4 regions of the Micromonospora sp. LHW51205 genome follow, and region 3 is predicted to be linked to each of the others. Evidence: riboswitches for the same ligand, from Rfam matches in the RefSeq annotation. Region 3 holds a riboswitch; each other region holds the start of a gene.
The links. A riboswitch is a leader RNA that binds a small molecule or an ion and turns the genes downstream of it on or off. The one in region 3 is predicted to bind cyclic di-AMP.
Positions count from the first base shown of each region.

Region 1 (5,055 bases), on a different contig from region 3:
ACGTCATCCAGGAGAACAGCACCCGGGCCGGCGGCAACATCACCGACTCGATGATCAACCAGCAGATCACCGTGCTGAACCAGTCGTACGCGGGCTCGACCGGCGGCGCCGCCACCGCCTTCGGGTTCCAGCTCACGAAGATCAACCGGGTGACCAACCCGTCGTGGTACCCGATCGTGCAGGGCTCCTCCGCCGAGCGCTCGATGAAGACCTCGCTGCGTGAGGGCGGCAAGAACACGCTGAACATCTACCTCGGCGAGCTGAGCGACAGCCTGCTGGGCTGGGCGACGTTCCCGAAGCGGACGCTGGACAAGATGGACGGCGTGGTCGTGCTCAACGAGTCGCTGCCCGGCGGCACCGCTACCAACTACAACCAGGGTGACACCGGCACCCACGAGGTCGGCCACTGGCTGAACCTCTACCACACCTTCCAGGGCGGCTGCTCCGGCTCGGGCGACAGCGTCTCCGACACCCCGGCCGAGGCGTCCCCGGCGTACCAGTGCCCGACCGGCCGCGACACCTGCTCGACCGCCGGCAAGGACCCGATCACCAACTTCATGGACTACACGTACGACTCCTGCATGTACCAGTTCACCGCCGGCCAGGCGAGCCGCATGCTCACCGCGTGGAACGCCTACCGCGCGGCCTGACCGCCTCGTACCGCGTACCGGTGCCGGCCCTGTCCTCGGACGGGGCCGGCACCGCTCGTTTCGGGGTCGGGGTCAGGCGGCCGGGCGGCGGGTGTCGAAGCCGTGCCGGCCGCGCCGGCCCTCCGCGGACACCGGCTCACGCCGGGCCGGCTCGGCCCCGAGCGGGTCGAGCCACACCCGCACCTGCGGCGGAGCGGCGCCCGGCTGGGCGACAGGGTCGCGCCGGGTCAGCATCGCCGCCTCGACCGTGAACTCGAACAGCCGCCAGTCACCATGTGGCGACGCGCGGGCGATCCGGGCCAGCCGCGTCACGGTGGCCGGGTCGGTCACCGGCCGCGCGCGCCCCGCGACGTACGCCTCGTCGTCGCTCTCCTCGGGCGGGAACGAGTGCAGCGCGTAGCGGCCGTCGCGTTCGAGGTCACGGCGCTTCGGCGAGTCGATGACGAAGCACCAGAGGCCGTCGTCGGTGAACACCGGGGAGACCGGGTGGACGCGGGGGCCGCCGTCGGCGCGGACCGTGGCGAGGTAGCCGAAGCCCGGCCCGTACTGCTGCATCAGGAGGCGGATCTCGCCGGCGAGGCGGGGCTCGTCGGCGGCGAATTCGGACCAGGAAGCCATGCGGACATCCTATCGAACACGTGTACGAAGAAGTAGTGCGACACGCAGGTCACCCATACCGGTCGCTATGGTGTTCCGATGCTGCTCTCCGACCGCGACCTGATCTCCGAGATCAAGGCCGGCACGCTCGCGCTGGAGCCCTTCGAGCCCACGCTGGTGCAGCCGTCGAGCATCGACGTACGCCTGGACCGGCTCTTTCGGGTCTTCAACAACCACCTCTACACCCACATCGACCCGTCGGTCCAGCAGGACGACCTCACCTCGATGGTGGAGGTGCCCGAGGGCCAGCCGTTCGTGCTGCACCCGGGCGAGTTCGTGCTCGCCTCCACGCTTGAGGTGATCTCGCTGGGCGACCAGCTCGCGGGCCGGCTCGAGGGCAAGTCGAGCCTGGGGCGGCTGGGGCTGCTGACCCACTCGACAGCCGGCTTCATCGACCCCGGCTTCTCCGGTCACGTCACGCTGGAGCTGTCGAACGTGGCGAACCTGCCGATCACGCTCTGGCCCGGCATGAAGATCGGCCAGCTCTGCATCTTCCGGCTCTCCTCGCCGGCCGAGCACCCGTACGGCTCGGCCGTCTACGGCTCGCGTTACCAGGGGCAGCGCGGCCCGACGCCGAGCCGGTCCTGGCAGAGCTGGCGCACCTGGCCGACGCGCTGACGCCGCCCGCAGTTGTTAAGAAGGGCCCCCTCCTCTACCGGAGGCGTTAAGAGGGGGCCCTTCCTTACACGCGGCCGTAGCTGTTGATGTCGCCGTCGTCGACCCGCTTCATCGTGATGGGCTTGCCGGACTGGGAGGCGTGCACCACCCAGCCGTCGCCCACGTACATCGCCACGTGGTGCAGGTCGCTGTAGTAGAAGACGAGGTCGCCGGCGCGCAGCTCGGCCCGGCTGATGCGCTTCGTCACGCCGTGCTGCTGGCGTGCGCTGTGCGGCAGCGAGACGCCGCCCTTGGCCCAGGCCGCCATGGTGAGGCCCGAGCAGTCGAAGTGGTCCGGGCCGGCGGCGCCCCAGACGTAGATCTTGCCGATCTGGGCGCAGGCGAACTTCACCGCCGCACCGGCCGGGCCGCCGGGATAGCCGGCCGGGCAGGGCGCCGGGCGCAGCGGGCCGCCGCCGCCCTTGCCGTACACCTTGAGCCGCAGCTTCTCCAGCTTGGCGATCTCGGCGTCGATCTGCTTCTTCTTCGCCGCGAGCTGGGCCTCGGTGCGCGCCAGGCCGGCGATCATCTCGTCCAGCGGCTTCTTCTTCGCCGCCAGCTCGTCGCGCAGCGCGGCGACCGAGCGCACCTGCTCGTGCTGGCGGTGCGCGAAGCGGTCGAGCAGCTCCAGGCCGTCGACCAGGTCACCGGGTGAGCGGCTGCCGAGCAGCGCGTTGACCGTGGAGAGGTTGTCGGCCTTGTAGGCGTCGGCGGCGAGGCCGCCCACCTGACCGAGCGCGGCGTCCACCCGCGCCTGGAGGGGTGCGATCTGGCGGCCGAGCGCGTCGGCCTGCCTGCGCCGCGCGGCGAGCTGCTCGCGTACGTCGTTGACCTGCTCGATGACCGGTTCGAGCTTGTTCCAGTCGCGGTCGATCTGGGCCTCGATCTCGGCGACCGAGGGTTCGGCGTGTGCCGCAGTGGCGCCGCCGGTCAGTACGACGGCGGTGCCGACCAGTGCGGCGAGGGCGGTGGTGAAGCGGGACCAGCGGGAACGCGGCGCGGCGCTGGACCGGTCGACCGACCGGTTCGACGACGGCCGCGGGGCATGGAGTGCCACCGGGCGTCCGTACTCCTTCTTCCGTACCGCCTACCGGGTTAGCTGACGGATTCGGGCGGGAAGGGAGCCGCCCTACCGCAGCAGCGCTGCGGATTCACCCCAGGTACCTGGTTCCCCGGCTCGCCCGGAGGCGACTCGGCGGTGTCGGACCGTCACCGACCGGGTTGGACGGTGAGACGTGCGGCCGACGATTCACCAGAGTAGGGACCACCGTTATCGATCCGCAACTTCCAGCGCCGTGACACTCCGTACGCGATCCAGCGCCACACCGCGCACGGAGGTGAAATTTTCTTTCACGACTGATTACTTACTGGAAAGGTATTGACCATCGCGGGTGTGCGGAGTGAGGGTGGAAACGCAGTGACCCCCATCCCTGTCCAGGAGGTTCGATGCATCTCTCCGCCCCGCCGTCGGGCAGACGGATACTGCTCGCCGCCGCCGTGGCCACGGCCACCGCGCTGGCGACCACCGGCCCGGTTACCGCCGCGCCGGACACGTCCGCGCCCGCGAGCGACCGGCAACAACAATACGCCGCCGCCGCGGCCGAGTACGGCGTGCCCCAGAACGTGCTGCTCGGTGTCTCCTATCTGGAGTCCCGCTGGGACACCCACCCGGGTCAGCCCAGCACCAGCGGCGGCTACGGCCCGATGCACCTGACCGACGCCGCGCACATCCTCGCCACGCCGGGCAGCGCCCACGTCGACGAGGACGAGGACCCGCGCGGCGACGACTCCCGGCCGCTGAAGCTCGACCCGGCCACCGCCGCCGCGCCGACGCGGGAGACGCCGCTGCCGAGCGCCTCGCTCCAGACGCTCGACGCGGCCGCCGCGCTCACCGGGCTGGACGCGGGGACGCTGCGCACCGACCCGGCCGCGAACATCCGCGGCGGCGCGGCGCTGCTGTCGTCGTACCAGAAGGCTCTGGGCGGGCCGGTCGGCGCCGGCACCGACCCGGCGGCCTGGTACGCCGCGGTGGCCCGCTACTCCGGCGCGGACACCGCCGACGCGGCGGCGGCCTTCGCCGACGAGGTGTACGACCAGCTCGGCCAGGGCGCCACCCGGACCACCGACGACGGCCAGCGGGTCACGCTCGCCGCCACCGCCGCGAAGCCGGACCGCTCCCGGCTGGCCCGCCTCGGCCTGCGCACCGCGCAGCGGCCGGACGGGCTGGAGTGCCCGGTCCGGCTGGCCTGCGAGTGGATTCCCGCGCCCTACGAGCAGCTCAGCGACGACCCGGGCGACTACGGCAACCACGACCTGGCTGACCGGCCGAAGCAGCAGAAGATCGAGTACATCGTCATCCACGACACCGAGGGCTACTTCGGCCCGAGCGTCGACCTGGTGAAGCGGGCCGACTACCTGGGCTGGCACTACACGCTGCGCTCGGTGGACGGCTACATCGCCCAGCACATCAAGACCAAGGACGTGGGCTGGCACGCCGGCAACTGGTACGTCAACGCCAAGTCCATCGGCCTGGAGCACGAGGGCTTCGCCGGCCAGGGCACCTGGTACACCGAGGCGATGTACCGCACCTCCGCCAAGCTGGTCCGCCACCTGGCGCTGAAGTTCGGCATCCCGATGGACCGGCAGCACATCATCGGCCACGACAACGTGCCCGGCATCACCGCCGCCAACGTGGGCGGCATGCACTGGGACCCGGGGCCCTACTGGGACTGGTCGCACTACTTCGACCTGATGAAGGCGCCGTTCCGCGGCACCGGCACGGCGAAGACCGGCCTGGTCACCATCGACCCGGACTTCGCCACCAACCGGCCCGCGTTCACCGGCTGCAACCAGCAGCCGCCGGGCGTCCCGACGCCCACCCCGCCGGCGCAGCCGTGCCCCTCGCGCGGCTCCTCCGCGGTGATCCTGCGGACCGCGCCGAGCCCGGACGCCCCGCTCGTCAACGACCTCGGGCTGCGCCCGGACGGCACGCCGGACACCATGTACATCTCCGACCACGGCGCCCGCGCCTCGGCCGGCCAGACGTACGCGCTCGCCGGCCGGCAGGGCGACTGGACCGCGATCTGGTACC
Region 1 is NZ_QMEZ01000001.1:1,620,547-1,625,601, forward strand. Features, by position in the region: gene DQE82_RS07720 (zinc metalloprotease) at 1-650, shown strand, start outside; gene DQE82_RS07725 (pyridoxamine 5'-phosphate oxidase family protein) at 723-1,268, opposite strand; gene dcd (dCTP deaminase) at 1,347-1,925, shown strand; gene DQE82_RS07735 (NlpC/P60 family protein) at 1,990-3,021, opposite strand; cyclic di-AMP (ydaO/yuaA leader) riboswitch at 3,035-3,172, opposite strand; gene DQE82_RS07740 (N-acetylmuramoyl-L-alanine amidase) at 3,411-5,055, shown strand, end outside.
Region 1: linked by a shared signal. The riboswitch ahead of DQE82_RS07735 (NlpC/P60 family protein) and the one ahead of DQE82_RS11325 (hypothetical protein) in region 3 are both predicted to bind cyclic di-AMP.

Region 2 (5,055 bases), on a different contig from region 3:
TGAGGAAGGTCCAGTTGCGGCGGCTCCCGTCCTCACCTGGTGTCGTCGCCATGGTGGCCATGCTATGGCCATCGACGCTGCCGACCCGAATCGGACGCGGGCCGGCACGGGAAAGTATGAAATGCGTATCACGAATCTTGACGTGCCCCTGACGCCGTGTGACCGTGAAGTCGCGAGGCCGTCCGGCCTGGTCGTTCCGCAGGTAGACGAGGTGAGGCAGATGACGCCGAGAAGCCCGGAGCAGGCGCTCGCCGAGCTGCGTGCCGGCAACCACCGGTTCGTCACCGGTGTGCCGCAGCATCCGAATCAGGACGCCAGGCACCGGGCGGCGGTGGCCGACGGCCAGCACCCCTTCGCGGTGATCGTCGGCTGCTCCGACTCGCGGCTCGCCGCGGAGATCATCTTCGATCGAGGTCTCGGTGACCTCTTCGTGGTGCGTACCGCCGGGCACACCGCCGGGCCCGAGGTGCTCGGCAGCGTCGAGTACGCGGTCACCGTGCTGGGCACGCCGCTCGTGGTGGTGCTCGGGCACGACTCCTGCGGCGCGGTCCAGGCCGCCCGGGAGGGGGTCCGGACCGGCGCCGCTCCGGCCGGGCACCTGGGAGCGGTGGTGGACGCGGTCTCGCCCAGCCTGCTGCGCGCCGCCCGGCAGGGCATCGACGACCTCGACGGCATCATCGACGTCCACATCGCGCAGACCGTGGAGACGCTGCTGGCCCGGTCCTCCGTGCTGGCCGAGCGGGTCGCGGCGGGCCGGTGCACGGTGGCGGGGATGTCGTACCGGCTCTCCGGCGGCGAGGTGCGGACAGTGGCGCAGGTCCCGGCGTCACTGCCCGCTCCCTCGTCGCCGGCGGACGCGGACGCGGCGCTGGCCGGCTGACCGGAGCGCCGGACGACGAAGGGGCCGCCCACGGGGGCGGCCCCTTCTTGCTGCGTCCAGGTCAGAGCATCGACATGTGGACGTGGTCGGTGTGGTTCGACGGCCCGCTGTACGACCTCCAGCCGGTGGCCGGGAACCAGATCTGCCGGTTCCAGATCACGTAGTAGATGCCCAGCCGGTCGGCGTTGCGGATGAGGAAGGCGGCCACGTCGTTGCCGTACTTGCGGGTGTCGTTGTTGTGCCAGGGTGAGAAGCCGCTGTTCTGCAGCGACCAGTCGCACGCCTTGCCCTTGGGGTGCTCCCACGGCCCGCCCGGCCGGTAACAGCCCACGAAGCGCGTGTAGCCGGCGCGCCGGACCTCCTTGTAGGCGTGCAGCGTCCGCGGCGTGATGCAGCCCGAGGTGGTCGGGTCGTTCTCGCTGCACGACTCGGCCTTCCAGCCGCCGTCGGCGGTGCGGCCGGGGCCGATCTTGGCGACCGGTGAGGTGGCGTCGACCAGGCCGCCGGTGAAGCCGAGGCCGCCGACGAGCTTGAGGGCGCGTTCGGCCTGCACCTTCTCGCGCTCCATCGCGTTCTTCTGCTTCTCCTGCTCGCGCACCTCGGCGTCGAGCGCGATCTTGGCCGTCTCGGCGCGGTTCTTGACCGCGTTGATGGCGGCCAGGCGCTGCGCGTTGAGGAGGTTCAGCTCGTCCAGGGCGTTGACGCGGCGGACGAACGAGTCGGGCGAGTTGCTCTCCAGCAGCATCGCCATCGCGCCCATCCGGCCGGTCCGGTAGGACTGGGCGGCGAGCTGGTTGACCTGCGGGCTGAGCGCCTCGAGTTCGGCCTGTGCCGCCTGTACCTCGGCGGCCAGCCGCCGCTGGCGGTCCTGCGACTTGGCCAGCTTCGCCTTCGCCTGGAGGAAGTTCCGGTTGGCGCTGTCGATCGCCTCGGTGATGAGCGGTGGTTCGCCGTCCTCCTCGTGCCCGGACGGCTTCGGGGCCGCCGCGGCGGGGGCCGCCGTCGCCGAGTTCGGCCCGGCCAGCACTGCCAGCGAGGCCAGCACGGCCACCAGGGGTGTCAGCCAGCGGCGCAGGGGTGGCGTCACAGTGTTCCCTTCCGTCGGCCGCCGACCGGGTTAGCTGACGGGTTCGGGACGGAAGTGGCCCCTACCGCTCGCGCGGATTCACCCCATGTACCTGGTTCCCCGGCTCGCCCGCAGGCGATTGGGCGGCGGCACCGCTGGCGCCGGTGCGCGCCTTCGGCGGTGACCGGCAGCGAGGTTACCCGACAGCACTCCTGCGGATCTACGTCCGGAAGCCGACCAATAGCGAGATTTCGCCGTGGCGCACCGTGACCAGCGTCGCGTTTGAAATCGATGGTCACCGTGCGGAGTGTCACCATGTCGCCTCCGTACTCTTTCCGCCGCCGAGCGCCTCCAGCGCGTCGTCGCGTCCGGCCGGCGGACGGGGCGGCGGGGGCACGGGCGACGCCGGCTCCGGACCGGGCGCGCGCCGTCCGGCGGTGGTCACGATCGCGGCCAGTGCGGTCGTCAGCGGTACGGCGGCGATCAGGCCGAGCGTGGCCACCGCGCTGCGGACGATCTCCTGGGCGAGGAACTCGCTGGTGAGGATCTGGCTCACCGGGCGGGAGTCGGCGACCAGCAGGAGCAGCAGTGGCAGCGACGCGCCCGCGTACGCCAGCACGATGGTGTTGACGGTGGACGCGATGTGGGCCCGGCCGACGCGGGTCGCCGCCCGGTAGAGCTGCCGCCGGGACAGCCCCGGGTTGGCGTGCGCGAGTTCGGTGACGGTGGCCGCCTGGGTGACGGTGACGTCGTCCAGCACGCCCAGCGAGCCGATGATGATGCCCGCCAGCAGCAGTCCGTGCAGGTCCACGTCGCCCTGGAACATGGACAGGGTGGTGGCGTCCTCGCTGCCGAAGCCGGTCAGGTGGGTGGCGGACGTGGCGAGCAGGCCGAGCACGCCGGTGATCACCAGGCTGCCGAGCGTGCCGAGCACCGCCACCGACGTCTGCGCGGTGATCCCGTGCGTCAGGTAGAGCACCACGAACATGATCAACGCGGCGCCCACGATCGCCACCAGCAGCGGCGGCTGGCCGCCACCGATGCCGGGCAGCACGAAGCCGAGCAGGATGGCGAAGCTGGCCGCCAGGCCGCCGAGCGCGGCGAGCCCGCGCCAGCGGCCGAACGCCACGATCGCGGCGGCGAAGAGCACCAGCAGCCAGATCAGCGGTGTGCCGCGCTGGTGCTCGGCGATGTTGTAGGACTTCACCGAAGGGTCGGCCGGGTCGATCAGCTCGACCAGGACGATCTTGTCGCCGACCTCGACCCGGGGCGCGCCCGGTCCGGCCGGGAGCGGCGTCTCGACCTGCCGTCCCGCGTCCGGGCCCTGCTCGGCGGCGACGGTCGCGGTGCCGCAGGGGCCGCCCGCGCCCTCCGGGGCCTCCGGCGTCGGCGGGCAGGGTTCGGTGACCACCCGGGTCACGGTGCCGTGGTAGCGGGGGACGTCCGCGCCGCCGACCGGCTCCCGGTCCTGCCGGGGCCAGAGCACCAGCGCGGCGATCACGGTGAGCGCGAACAGCGGCACCACCACGGCGACGAGCAGCCGCCGTACGCCCGGTGGCGTGGGCGGTGCGGGGCGGGTGTGGTCGGCACCCAAGTCGTCTCTCCCAACGGTCGCGGCGACGCCTGGTCCGCCGGACCGGTCTGGTCACCGGGCCGGCGCGGACGTGTCGACCACGTCCGGGTCGTCGCCCCGACATGGTAGGCAGCCCGGCTGGGTGCTCCCGGACACCGTGACCGGTGACGCGCGCCCCGCGCGGGTCAGGCCAGTCCGGCCCGGCGTCGCCGGTACTCGTCCTCGTCGATCTCGCCGCGGGCGTACCGCTCGTCGAGGATGCGCCGGGCCGCCGTCGGCCCGGACCGCTGCGGGCCGGTCCACCGCACGGCCAGCCAGAGGAGCCCTGCCAGCACCGCCAGCACCGCCAGGGACCAGATCCACATCCAGCCCATCATCGGGCTCTGCCACATCATCGGGCCGCCCTCCGTCCGTCACCGCGGGTCCGCCGGGGCCGGCCTGCCCGCCACTTCGACGGTACGGCCGCACGGACGCGTCGGCGCGGGTCGATGTGCCCTGCTCGGAGAGGCGGAGGTCCCGTTCAGCCGCGCTTCATCAGGCGGCCGACGGCGGCCATCATCTCGGTCGCCATCTCGTCGGCCCGGCCCTCGGCGGCGCCCTCGTGCATGCAGTGCCGCGCGTGCCCGTCGAGCAGGCCGAGGCCGACCTTGTCCAGCGCCGCCTGGATGGCCGAGATCTGGGTCAGCACGTCGATGCAGTAACGGTCGTCCTCGACCATCTTCTCGATGCCACGGACCTGACCCTCGATCCGGCGGAGCCGGGCGAGGAGCTGGTCCTTGCTGGCGGTGTAGCCCCGGGTCGGGCTGGACGGAGCGGTCATGAGAACGAGGATAGCGTACCCCTCGGGGGTATGCTAACGTTCCGGCTGTACCCCCAGGGGGTATGAGATCGGAGGGCGACATGGAGAGCACCTACCAGGTGAGCGGCATGACCTGCGGCCACTGCGTCAACTCGGTGAGCACCGAGCTGAGCGCGCTTCCGGGCGTCACCGGCGTCCAGGTCGACCTGGCCACCGGCCGGGTCACCGTCACCAGTCAGAACCCGCTGGACACGGACGCCGTCCGCGCGGCGGTCGACGAGGCCGGCTACGACCTCGTCGGTGCGTGACGGGTCCACGGGACCCGCAGAACCGAGGAGAAACCATGAACACGGCGACGAAGCTCAGCGGCTTCGCGCTCGGCCTCGTGGCGGTCTTCGGCGCGGCGTACGGGATCGGCAACCTGGCCGATCCCGTCGCCCCGGCCGCCGAGACCCGCCACGACGACAGCGGCAGCGACCACGGGACCGGCGGCACCGGTCACGGTGACGAGAACGGCGCCGACGCGCACCTGCCCGGCGGGCTGCTCGTCTCCGAAGACGGCTACACGCTCCAGCCCGCCACCGCGCCGGCCGGGCAGTTCGCCTTCCGGATCACCGGCCCGGACGGCACGCCGGTCACCCGCTTCGAGGTGGCCCACGACAAGCGCATGCACCTGATCGTCGCGCGCCGGGACCTGTCCGGCTTCCGGCACGTCCACCCGGAGATGGCCGGCGACG
Region 2 is NZ_QMEZ01000001.1:1,173,522-1,178,576, reverse strand. Features, by position in the region: gene DQE82_RS05490 (MarR family winged helix-turn-helix transcriptional regulator) at 1-61, opposite strand, end outside; gene DQE82_RS05485 (carbonic anhydrase) at 221-880, shown strand; gene DQE82_RS05480 (hypothetical protein) at 942-1,967, opposite strand; cyclic di-AMP (ydaO/yuaA leader) riboswitch at 1,971-2,102, opposite strand; gene DQE82_RS05475 (YibE/F family protein) at 2,257-3,540, opposite strand; gene DQE82_RS05470 (SHOCT domain-containing protein) at 3,705-3,914, opposite strand; gene DQE82_RS05465 (metal-sensitive transcriptional regulator) at 4,040-4,339, opposite strand; gene DQE82_RS05460 (heavy-metal-associated domain-containing protein) at 4,420-4,626, shown strand; gene DQE82_RS05455 (hypothetical protein) at 4,662-5,055, shown strand, end outside.
Region 2: linked by a shared signal. The riboswitch ahead of DQE82_RS05480 (hypothetical protein) and the one ahead of DQE82_RS11325 (hypothetical protein) in region 3 are both predicted to bind cyclic di-AMP.

Region 3 (5,055 bases):
GGTCGCTGGACGGGTCTCCGTTGCCGCCGCTGTACGACTTCCACCCGCTGCTGGGCAGCCAGATCTGCTTGAACCAGATCACGTAGAGCACGGCGAGCGGGTCGGCGTTGCGCACGAAGTACGCGGCCAGGTTGTTGCCGTACGTCCGGTCACCGCCGCTGGCCACGCCGCCGAAGCCGTTCTTCTGGGCGGCGAAGTCGCAGGCCCGCCCCTTCGGGTGCTCACCCGAGCCGCTGGGCCGGTGGCACGAGACGTACCTGGTGAAACCGGCCGCCTTGGCCTGCTGCAGCGCGTGCAGCGTCCGCGGGGTGATGCAGCCGTTGGCCGGGGTCGGGTCGTTGACGCTGCACGACTCCGACGGCCACGAGCCGTCCGAGTTGCGTGGCGCGGGCTTCGCGTTCTTGCTTGAGGTGCCCTGGACGCTGCTGCCGCCGCCGCTGCTGTTGTTGCGTGCGGAACGTTCGTTGGCCACTTCGAGCGCGCGCTCGGCCTGCTCCTTGCGCTTGCCCATCACCTCGACCTGCTTGCGTTGCTCGCGGATCTCGGTGTCGAGCGCGGCCCGGGTGCGGGTGGCCTCGTCCCGGGTGGTGATCAGCTCGCGCACCGTGCGGTCCTCGTGCGCGGCGACCTGTTCCAGCGTGGCGGCCCGGTCCATGAAGCCCGCCGGGCTGCTGCTGTCGAGCAGCGCCGCGGCGGTGCCGAGGCGGCCCGCGCGGTACGCCACCCCGGCGATCTCACCGACCTTGGCGTCACGTACGGCCAGCTCGGCGCCGACCTTCGCGAGCTGGTCGTTGAGCTGCTTCTGGCGGTTCACCGACCGGTTCAGCGCGGCCTTCGCCTCCAGCCAGCCCTTGCTGGCCGCGTCGAGTTGGGCGCGCAGCTCGGGCGTGCCGCCCTCGTCGTCGCCGGGCGCGGCGGCGAGCAGGGCGGTCCGGGGCGCCGCCGAGGCGGGGGAGGCCGGAACGGTCGCGACGCCGACAGTCAGCGTCGCGACGAGCAGGGCCGCCAACCGGGCGGCCGTCCGTCGTACAGGTGCCACTGGGGGCATTCACATGTCCTTCCGTCAACCGCCGACCGGGTTAGCTGACGGGTTCGGGACGGAAGATCCCTACCGCTGACGCGGATGCACCCCACGTACGTGGTTCCCCGGCTCGCCCCTTCGGGCGATTAGGCGACGGCCACCCCACCTGCGCCGGTGACGCCGGTGGCTGCGGCCGCGACCGAGCCTACCGGCGCGGCCCGGGCGTGGCTCCGTTGCGCAGTGCCGCATGGTGGGGCAAAACCGACATAAGTGTACAGCAGTCACGGTGATTTAAGTCTGCCCTAATCACCACTCGGTCTTTCCGCACACTCCGGCTGACGCTCCGGGTTCGACCTGCAACGTGGCGTGATCGATGGAGAAGTCCTCGTGCAGCGCCGTCCGCGCGGCGGCCAGCACCCCGGCCGGGTCCACGCCCGGGTCGGTGGTCAGGTGCGCCGAGGCCACCTCCATGCCCGAGGTGAGCGTCCAGACGTGCAGGTCGTGCACCTCGGCCACGCCGGGGACCGCGGCCAGCCGGTCGTGCACGGCGGTCACCTGGAGGTGCTCCGGCGCCGCCTGCACCAGGATGCGCACCGCGGCCCGGCCGAGCCGCCAGGTGCGCGGCAGGATGAACAGGCCGATCCCGACGGCGACCAGTGGGTCCGCCCACCACCAGTCGGTCACCGCGATGACCAGCGCCGCGGCGATCACGCCGAGCGAGCCGAGCAGGTCGCCGAGCACCTCCAGGTACGCGCCGCGCAGGTTGATGCTCTCCTTCGCCCCGGCGCGCAGCAGCGCGAAGGCGACGATGTTGGCGAGCAGGCCGAGCACCGCCACCACGAGCATCGGGCCGGCCAGCACCTCCGGCGGCTCGCCGAAGCGGCGTACCGCCTCGATCAGGACGTAGACCGCGACGGCGCCGAGCAGCACGGCGTTGGCGAGGGCGGCGAGCACCTCCAGCCGGTAGAGGCCGAACGTGCGCTGCGGGTCGGTGCCGGCGCGCCGGGTGGCGGTGATCGCCGCGAGGGCCATGCCGATGCCGAGCACGTCGGTGAACATGTGCCCGGCGTCGGAGAGCAGGGCGAGCGAGCCGGTGGTGAAGGCGGCCACCGCCTCGACCACCATCAGGACGGCGAGCAGCGCGAACGCGGCCCAGAGCCGGCCTGCGTGGCGGTGTGCCGCGTTGGCCACCGCGCTGCTGTGGTCATGACCTGCGCCCACGCCAACACCCTCCCTGCCGCGTACCGGCCGGGCCCAATGTATGCTCACATCGCTATGTATGCAAGTGAACTGTGGGTGGCGCGGGCGTGGCCCCTCACCCCACCGGGTCGAGCGTGGTGAGGCGCTGGGTCGCCCGGGACAGCGCCACGTAGAGCGTGCGCACGCCCGAGCCCGGATCGGCCCGGATCTCGCTCGGCGCCACCAGCACCACGCCGTCGTACTCCATGCCCTTGGCCTGGAGGCTGGTCACCACCTGGAGCCGGCCCGCGCCGAGCGCGCCCAGCCAGCCGGCCACCTCGTCCCGGCGCGGCACCGGCGTGATCACGCCGACGGTGCCCTCCACCTGGCCGAGCAGCGCCTCGGCCGCCTCGACGGTGGCCGCCGGCAGCTCGGCGGCGGGCACCGTGCGCTCGACCGGCGGAACGCCGGTGGACCGGACCGCGTCGGGCAGCGGCAGATCCGGGTAGAGCCGGCGGATCTCCGCCGCCGCCACCGCGAAGATCTCCGCCGAGTTGCGGTAGTTGGTGGTCAGCTCGTAGCGGTGCCGCTTGCGCCGGCCCAGCGCCTGGTCCCGGGCCCGGTCCAGCTCCTGCGGGTCGCCGGTCCAGGCCGTCTGCGCCGGGTCACCGACAACGGTCCAGGACGCCAGCCGCCCGCGCCGGCCGATCATCCGCCACTGCATCGGCGAGACGTCCTGCGACTCGTCCACCACCACGTGCGCGTAGTCGCGGTAGTCGGCCGGACGCTCCCGCGCCGCCGCGCGGGCGGCGCGCTGCCGATCGGCGTACGTGCTCAGCTCGCGCACGCCACCGGCGAGCTGGTACGGGTCGCGCTTGGGCCGGGCCCGCTGCACCGGCTTGCCCAGCAGCGCGTCCAGCTCGTCCAGCAGCGCGATGTCCGCCACCGTCAGCCCGTCGGTCGCGAGCGTGCGGTACGCCTGCCCGAGCAACCGGATCTCGGCCGAGGAGAGGATCCCCCCGGCGTAGCGGCGCAGCCGGTCCGGGCGGGCCAGCCAGTCCAGCACGTGCCGGGGGTGCAGCCGGGGCCACCACGCCTTGAGGAACTCGCGGAACTCCGGCCGCTCGATGATCTCGTCCTCGAACGCGGGCTGCTCCGGCAGCCGTCCCACCCGCAGCGTGCGGGCCTGCGCGTAGAGCGCGGCGAGCACCGCGTCGAACGCCGCCCGGCGTACCTCGTTGCGGCGCGCGCCCCGGGCCAGCGTCCGGTCCCGGATCGCGTCCAGCGCGGGGCGCTCCAGGCGCAGCAGCTCACCCCGGTACAGCAGGCGCAGCTCGGCGGGGGAGTCCGGCACCGCGTCGCGGACCGCGCGTTCCAGCACCCGGCGCATCCGCAGCGAGCCCTTCACCGCCGCCACGTCCGGCGGGTCGGTCCGCGACGCGGACAGGCCGGGGAAGAGCGAGCCGAGCGAGTGCAGCGTGGCGGTCTCCTCGCCCAGTGAGGGCAGCACCGAGGCGATGTACTCGACGAACACGCCGGACGGGCCGACCACCAGGATGCCGCCGCCGGCGTACCGGGCCCGGTCGGAGTAGAGCAGGTACGCGGCCCGGTGCAGCGCCACCGCCGTCTTGCCGGTCCCCGGGCCGCCGGAGACGATCGTGACGCCGTTGCCGGGGGAGCGGATCGCCTCGTCCTGCTCGCGCTGGATGGTGGCGACGATGTCGCGCATGCCCCGGCCGGTGGCCCGGGACAACGTGGCCAGCAGCGCCCCGTCACCGACCACCGCCATGTCCGGCGGCGCGGCCTCCGGGTCCAGCAGGTCGTCCTCGATCCGGGTGACCTTCTCCGAGGCCGACTGGATCGTGCGCCGGCGCACCACGCCGCGCGGCTCGGCGGGCGTGGCCTGGTAGAACGCGGCGGCGGCGGGCGCCCGCCAGTCCACCACCAGCGTCTCCGCGTCCACGCCCCGCACGCCCAGGCGGCCGACGTGCAGCACCTGCCCGGTACGCAGGTCCAGCCGCCCGAACACCAGCCCCTCGTGCTCGGCGTCCAGCACGTGCCGGCGCTGGGCGGCGTGGAAGACCATCGCATCCCGCTCGACCAGCGCGCCGAAGTTGCCGACCCGGGCCAGCCGGTAGCCCTCCCGCTCGGCGTCGGCCGCCGACCGGCGCAGTTCGGCCAGCCGGGCGTACACCCGGTCGAGGTGGCGCTGCTCGGCGGCGATCTCCCGGTCCAGCGTGGTCTGGTCGGTCAACGCGGATGCTCCTGTGGTCGGACGGCACGACGGGCTGAATGAGGGTACGGGCCCCCGGCAACCGCAGCGCCGGGGCATGCCGTCCGCGTGGCGTACGTCAGTGCCGTTCCGGAGCGGGAGACGCTCAGAGGCGGGCCGCCGGACGGCCGGTCAGCACCCGGTCCAGCACCCCGGCCACGGCGTCGTTCACCTGGTCCGGGCGCTCCATCATCAGCATGTGACCGGCGCCCGGGCAGACGGTCAGCTCCGTGGTGGGCAGCGCCGCCGCGATCGACTCGGCGCACGGCGGCGGGGTGAGCCGGTCCCGGTCCCCGACCAGCGCGGCGGCCGGCAGCCCGCCCAGCGCGGCGAGCGTCTCCAGCCGGTGCTGCGCCCCGATCGAGGCGCGGAACCCGCCGATCGAGCGCAGCGTGGCCCGGGCCACCGCCGAGGTGACCAGCCGGATGTCCGCGGGGTCGCAGCGGTCGCCGAACAGCATCCAGCGGATGCTCGGGCGCAGCGCGCGCAGCAGGGCGTGCGGTGGCCGCCAGCCGCCGCACCGGGCCAGCACCCCGGCGCCGGTGGTCTCGGCGAGCCGGATCAACCTCGTGATGCGGGGGGA
Region 3 is NZ_QMEZ01000002.1:722,853-727,907, reverse strand. Features, by position in the region: gene DQE82_RS11325 (hypothetical protein) at 1-1,048, opposite strand, end outside; cyclic di-AMP (ydaO/yuaA leader) riboswitch at 1,053-1,184, opposite strand; gene DQE82_RS11320 (cation diffusion facilitator family transporter) at 1,328-2,242, opposite strand; gene DQE82_RS11315 (AAA family ATPase) at 2,337-4,454, opposite strand; gene DQE82_RS11310 (alpha/beta fold hydrolase) at 4,579-5,055, opposite strand, start outside.

Region 4 (5,055 bases), on a different contig from region 3:
GCGCACCGGCCGTGCCGGCTCCGCGCGGGCCCGCCGAGGGCGCGGCCGCCGACGGCGGCGCGCGGTCCGTCTCCGGTCCGGCCGAGGACATCGAGTACGCCGGGCGGCGTCGCCCGGACTGACACGCGCACACGACGGCCGGTCGGTCCGCGACACGCCGTGCGGCGGTGCGTCACTGGGGGTTCGGCGGTAATTTGTACCCGTGCTTCCGATCGCGCTCACCTGCCCCGTGTGGTGGGTGGCGTGCTGGACCGCCCGGATGCTCGCCAGTCTCGCCGTGGTCGTCGCCTGTTCGTTCGGCGCGGCCACGCTGCCGGCCGCCGCCGCCCCGGCCGCGCCAGCCGGCCCGGCGTACGTGAGCACGCCGGCCGCCCCGCGACCGGAATCCGACCGCGCCGCCGAGCGGCAGGCCCGTCCCGACGGCGCACCCGCGCCCGCCGCACGGGCCACCGACACGCTCCCGAACGGCCCGCAGCCGGTCCCGGCCGGCCGGATCACCGCGCCGGTCGGCCTGCGGGCCCCGCCCGCCCGCTGATCCGCCCACGGGCCGCGCCCGTCACCGCACCCACCGAACGTCATCCCGCACCCGCCCCTCGCCGGCCCGGCGCCCCCGCGCCGCGCCCCGACCGGCCGTGCGGATTCTCCCGCCAGGTTCTTCCCGTGAGGTGCCGACCATGTCGCAGACCGCTCTCTACCACTTCCTCACCGCGGTCCCCGAGGCCGCCGCCATCTGGTCCTTTCTGATGCTGCTCGCGTTCGGCCTGCTCGCCGCGCTGGTGGCCCGGCCCGAGCGCGACGGCGTCGCCGAGGTAGCCGCCGATCCGGTGGACCAGGACGCCGCGCGCCGCGACGACCTCGTCCGGTACGCCGAGGAGGTGGCGGTGGCCGCCGCCGGGGCCGCCCAGACGGCCCGTCGCCGCCGGGAACGGTGGCTGGCCGCGCAGGACGAGGCGGAACGCGCCTGGACCGCGTACGACGAGGCGGACAGCGCCGCCCGCCGGCTGGCCGGGGCCGCCCCGCTGGCCGCCCCGCGCACCCCGCGCACCCCGGCGGAGTACGCGGCCCGGGAGCGCTGGCTGCACCACGCCGCCATGACGGCGCACTGGCGCGGCGACCTGTCCGCCCGGCAACTCGCCGACGTGCTGGCGCGCCGCAACGGGTGGGACCCGCGCCGGCACCCGGCCGAGCAGGAGATCGTGCTGGCCCGGGCCGTACGGGACCGGCGCCGGACCGGCTGGGAGAGCGCCGCCGAGCGGGAGCGGCAGGCGTGGCGGGACGCCGAACTGGCCGCCGAGGCCGCCCGTACGCTCGCCGCCGAGGCGTACGCGGCCACCCTGGCGGTGCGGCCCGCCCCGGTGTCCCGCGGCGTGGCGACGATCCCCCTGCCGGTCGGCGCGTCCGTCCGCAACGCCCGCTGGCGTCCGGCCCGGGTCGGCTGAGGCGACCGAATTGTTACCCGGAATGTAGTGAGCCGGCTCACCCCCGGCGCCGAAACGGGCGTGGAGCGCAGAACAGGCCAATGAGCCGCGCCATTGCCGGTCAGGCGCTCGCCGTCTGTCCCCTTTTCGCCTCCCGGGCGCCGTCACCACCGCTTGTCCCATTGAGTGAAGTGAGTAACCGGCTGTTCCGAAATCCGTTACCGGGGATCATGTTTACGCAGGTGGGAGCGCTTGGCAGGGGCAGTACCCGCCGGTAGTGTCGGCGCGTCCGGTGCGGTAACCGATCGCAGAAGGCGACGCCGCGCCGACCCGCCTAATCGTGTCATCACGAACCGGGGAACCATGAGCACCATCGGGGTGAATCCGCGGCCACTGCCGCGGTAGGGCGTACTTCCCGCCCGAATCCGTCAGCTAACCCGGTCGGCGGCCACGGAAGGAGTCCCATCCTCGTGCCCACCCCTCGATCGTCCCCCCGCCTCCACGGCTCCGCGGTACCCGCGCTCGCCTGACGCGACCGGCAAACCGCCCCTGGGCGCCCGGCATCGCGGGCGTACCCGTTCCCCCGGCCCATCCGGCCTGCCAGCACGTGTGAACCCCTCCACGTGCCGGGCCGGCGTGTGCCGATCACGCCCCCCGTGGAGGATTTCGTGAAGCACCACCTGAAGCGTCAGCTGCGGCGGATCGCCACCGAACGCCCGTACCAGATCATCGCCGGATCGGCCGCGGCGCTCGTGCTGGCCGCCGGCGCCGGCACCGCCCTCGCCGCCGGTGAGGACGCCCCGGTCCAGCAGGAGAACACCGCCTCGGTCGCCGAACTCGGCGCACGGCTCGGCGAGCCCGCCAGCCGCAGCGAGGCGCGTATCGGCGTCCCGCCGGCGTCGCCGAGCGCCGAGCCCAGCAAGTCGCCCAGCGCCTCCCCGTCGGCGAAGAAGGCCGCGGCGGACCCGGACGTCACCAAGGCCGCGCCGAAGCCGCCGTCGAGCAAGACGCTGGACTACGACTACCAGGCGCAGATCAACTACTACTACTGCGGCCCGGCCGCCGTGCGCAACGCGCTCAGCGCCACCGGCATCGAGCGCAGCCAGGACGCCCTCGCCGGCCCGCTCGGCACCACCGAGATGGGCACCAACTCGGCCGAGGACACCACGCGCGTGCTCAACCAGCAGGTCAAGGGCAACCCGTACCGGACCCGGATGATTCCCGGCTCGGCCAGCCCGGCCCAGATGGACCGGCTCCAGGCCGACGTGGTCGAGGCGATCAGCAACGGCCGGGGGGTCGTCGCGAACGTCGCCGGCACCGCCACCGACACCAACGGCGGCTGGCACTCGTTCCCCGGCGGCCACTACGTCGCGGTGATCGGCTACAAGGACGACGGCCGGACCGTCCGGATCGCCGACTCGGCCGACCCGTCGCTGCCGTCGTACTGGCTCACCACGATCGACCTGGCGCACTGGATCGCCAGCCGCGGCTACTCCGCCTGACCGCCCCGCACCCTGCGAAGGCCGGCACCCCGTCCCGGGGCGCCGGCCTTCCCCGTCCCCGCCCGCCCCTCGCCCGCCGCCCTCTCGGCGCGCCGATCTTGGACTTGTGGCGCCTGGTATGCCCGGCTCGCCCCGCTATGGGAGGCACCACAACTCCAAGATCGGCGGCGAGGGCGAGGGCGGGCGGTTTGGGCGGGGCGGGTTCGGTCTCGCGTGTCCGGGGCGGGCGGTGGCAGACTGCGCCAATGGGCGATGCGACGGGGAACCGGCACCTGATTCTCCTGCACGGCATGGGCGCCACCGGCGAAGTGTGGCTGCCCTGGGCGCCGCTGCTGGAGCGCCGCTGGCCCGGGCGCTGGCTCGCCCCCGACCTGGCCGGCCACGGCTGGTCGCCGCCGCTCGACGGCTACTCGTTCGACGCCCTGGCCCAGCGCGTCGCAGACGGGCTCGGTCCGCTCCGGCTGGGCCCGCACGACCGGCTGGTGCTGCTCGGACACTCGCTCGGCGGGGTGGTGGCGCTGGCGCTCGCGGCCCGGCAGCGGGCTCTTCCGGTCGACGCGGTGGTGGGGCTCGGCATCAAGGCGGTCTGGTCCCCGGCCGAGCTGGCGAAGGCGAGCGAGCTGGCCGCCCGGCCGGTCACCTGGTTCGCCACCCGGGACGAGGCGGCCCGCCGCTACCTGCGCGTCTCGGGGCTGGCCGGGCTGTTCGCCCCGGACCACCCGGTGGTGGAGGCGGGGCTGCGGCGGGTCGACGGCCGCTGGCGGCTGGCGATGGACCCGGCCGCGTTCGCGGTCGGCGAGCCTCGGCTGCCCGCCCAGCTGGCCGCGACCGGCGTGCCGGTGCTGCTGGCCCGCGGCGAGCAGGACCCGATGGTGAGCGACGCGCAGCTCAAGGAGCTGGGCGTGCCGGTGGCCACCCTGCCCGGCCTGGGCCACAACGCGCACGTCGAGGACCCGGCCGCCGTGCTCGCCCTGCTCGACGCGTACCTGTAGAGCGGGGCCTACACGACGGCGCGCTGCGCCGGGACCGCCCAGTCGGCCTCCAGCTCGCGGCGGGCGGCGGCGAGGAACGCCTCGGCGTAGGCGTCGGCGGGGAAGTCGCCCAGGTAGCGGGTGCGCGCCGCCCAGCGCTGCGCGGCCTTCGGGTCGGCGTCGAGCAGGTCGGTGATCACCTGGTCCACGTTGGACATGTCGCGTCGCAGCACGTAGCCGGACGCCGCGAGCGGGAACCGCTCGACGAAGTGTTCGCCGTCGGCGCCGGTGTCGGTGACCGCGTACGGCTTGCCGGAGTAGAGCCAGTCGGAGATGACGCCGGAGACGTCGGAGACCAGCGCGTCGGCGCGGTTGACGCACTCGGTGAGCGTCAGCTCGCGGGCCGCGGCGGCGCCGAACAGGTGCGGGCGGCCGGTCTTGGCCCGGTCGGCGGCGAGCAGCTCGGTGAGCCGGGCGAGCTGGCGGGCCGAGGCCGGGTTCTTGTCGGTGTACGGGTGGGCGCGCAGGATCACCGCCGCCCCGCGGTCGATCAGCCGGCGGATCAGCGTCTCGGCCACCGGCAGCGAGCAGTAGTTGGCGTCGGCGTGGTGCCCGGTCCAGGTCGGGGTGTAGAGGACCGTCGGGTGCGCCGAGGCGGCGGCCGGCTCCCGGCGTACCTCGATGGCCTCGACCTGGGGCCGGCCGACCACGACGAACTTGTCGGCGGGGATCTCCACGCCGGCGCGGGCGTACCTGTCGATCGCGGCCTGCCCGGCCACGAAGATCTTGTCGAAGATGGCCGAGACCGGGTTGGCGCTCGGGGCCTTGTCGCTGTCGCCGTGGTGCAGCTGCACGTGGGTGAGCTGGTTGAACCGGATCAGGTGGGCGTTCTTCGCGCCGTGGTTGACGTAGAAGGCGACGCGCAGGCTGGGCACCAGCGCCTCGTCGAGCGCCTTCAGGGTGGGGCAGAGGACCACCGGGGCGCGGGTGGCGGCGGCGACGGCCGGCAGGAGCTCCGGCTCGCGCAGCACCACCATGAACGGGCGGCCGATCCGTTCCAGGTACGGCAGCCACATGGTGACCTGGTACTCGGAGCCGGGCGGCGCGGAGAAGTGCAGCACGAACTCGGGCTGGTGGCGGCGCAGCGCGCGGCCGACCGGGCCC
Region 4 is NZ_QMEZ01000004.1:315,883-320,937, reverse strand. Features, by position in the region: gene DQE82_RS17455 (acyltransferase) at 1-122, shown strand, start outside; gene DQE82_RS17450 (hypothetical protein) at 203-535, shown strand; gene DQE82_RS17445 (hypothetical protein) at 675-1,439, shown strand; cyclic di-AMP (ydaO/yuaA leader) riboswitch at 1,740-1,880, shown strand; gene DQE82_RS17440 (C39 family peptidase) at 2,087-2,920, shown strand; gene DQE82_RS17435 (alpha/beta fold hydrolase) at 3,166-3,912, shown strand; gene DQE82_RS17430 (CDP-glycerol glycerophosphotransferase family protein) at 3,921-5,055, opposite strand, start outside.
Region 4: linked by a shared signal. The riboswitch ahead of DQE82_RS17440 (C39 family peptidase) and the one ahead of DQE82_RS11325 (hypothetical protein) in region 3 are both predicted to bind cyclic di-AMP.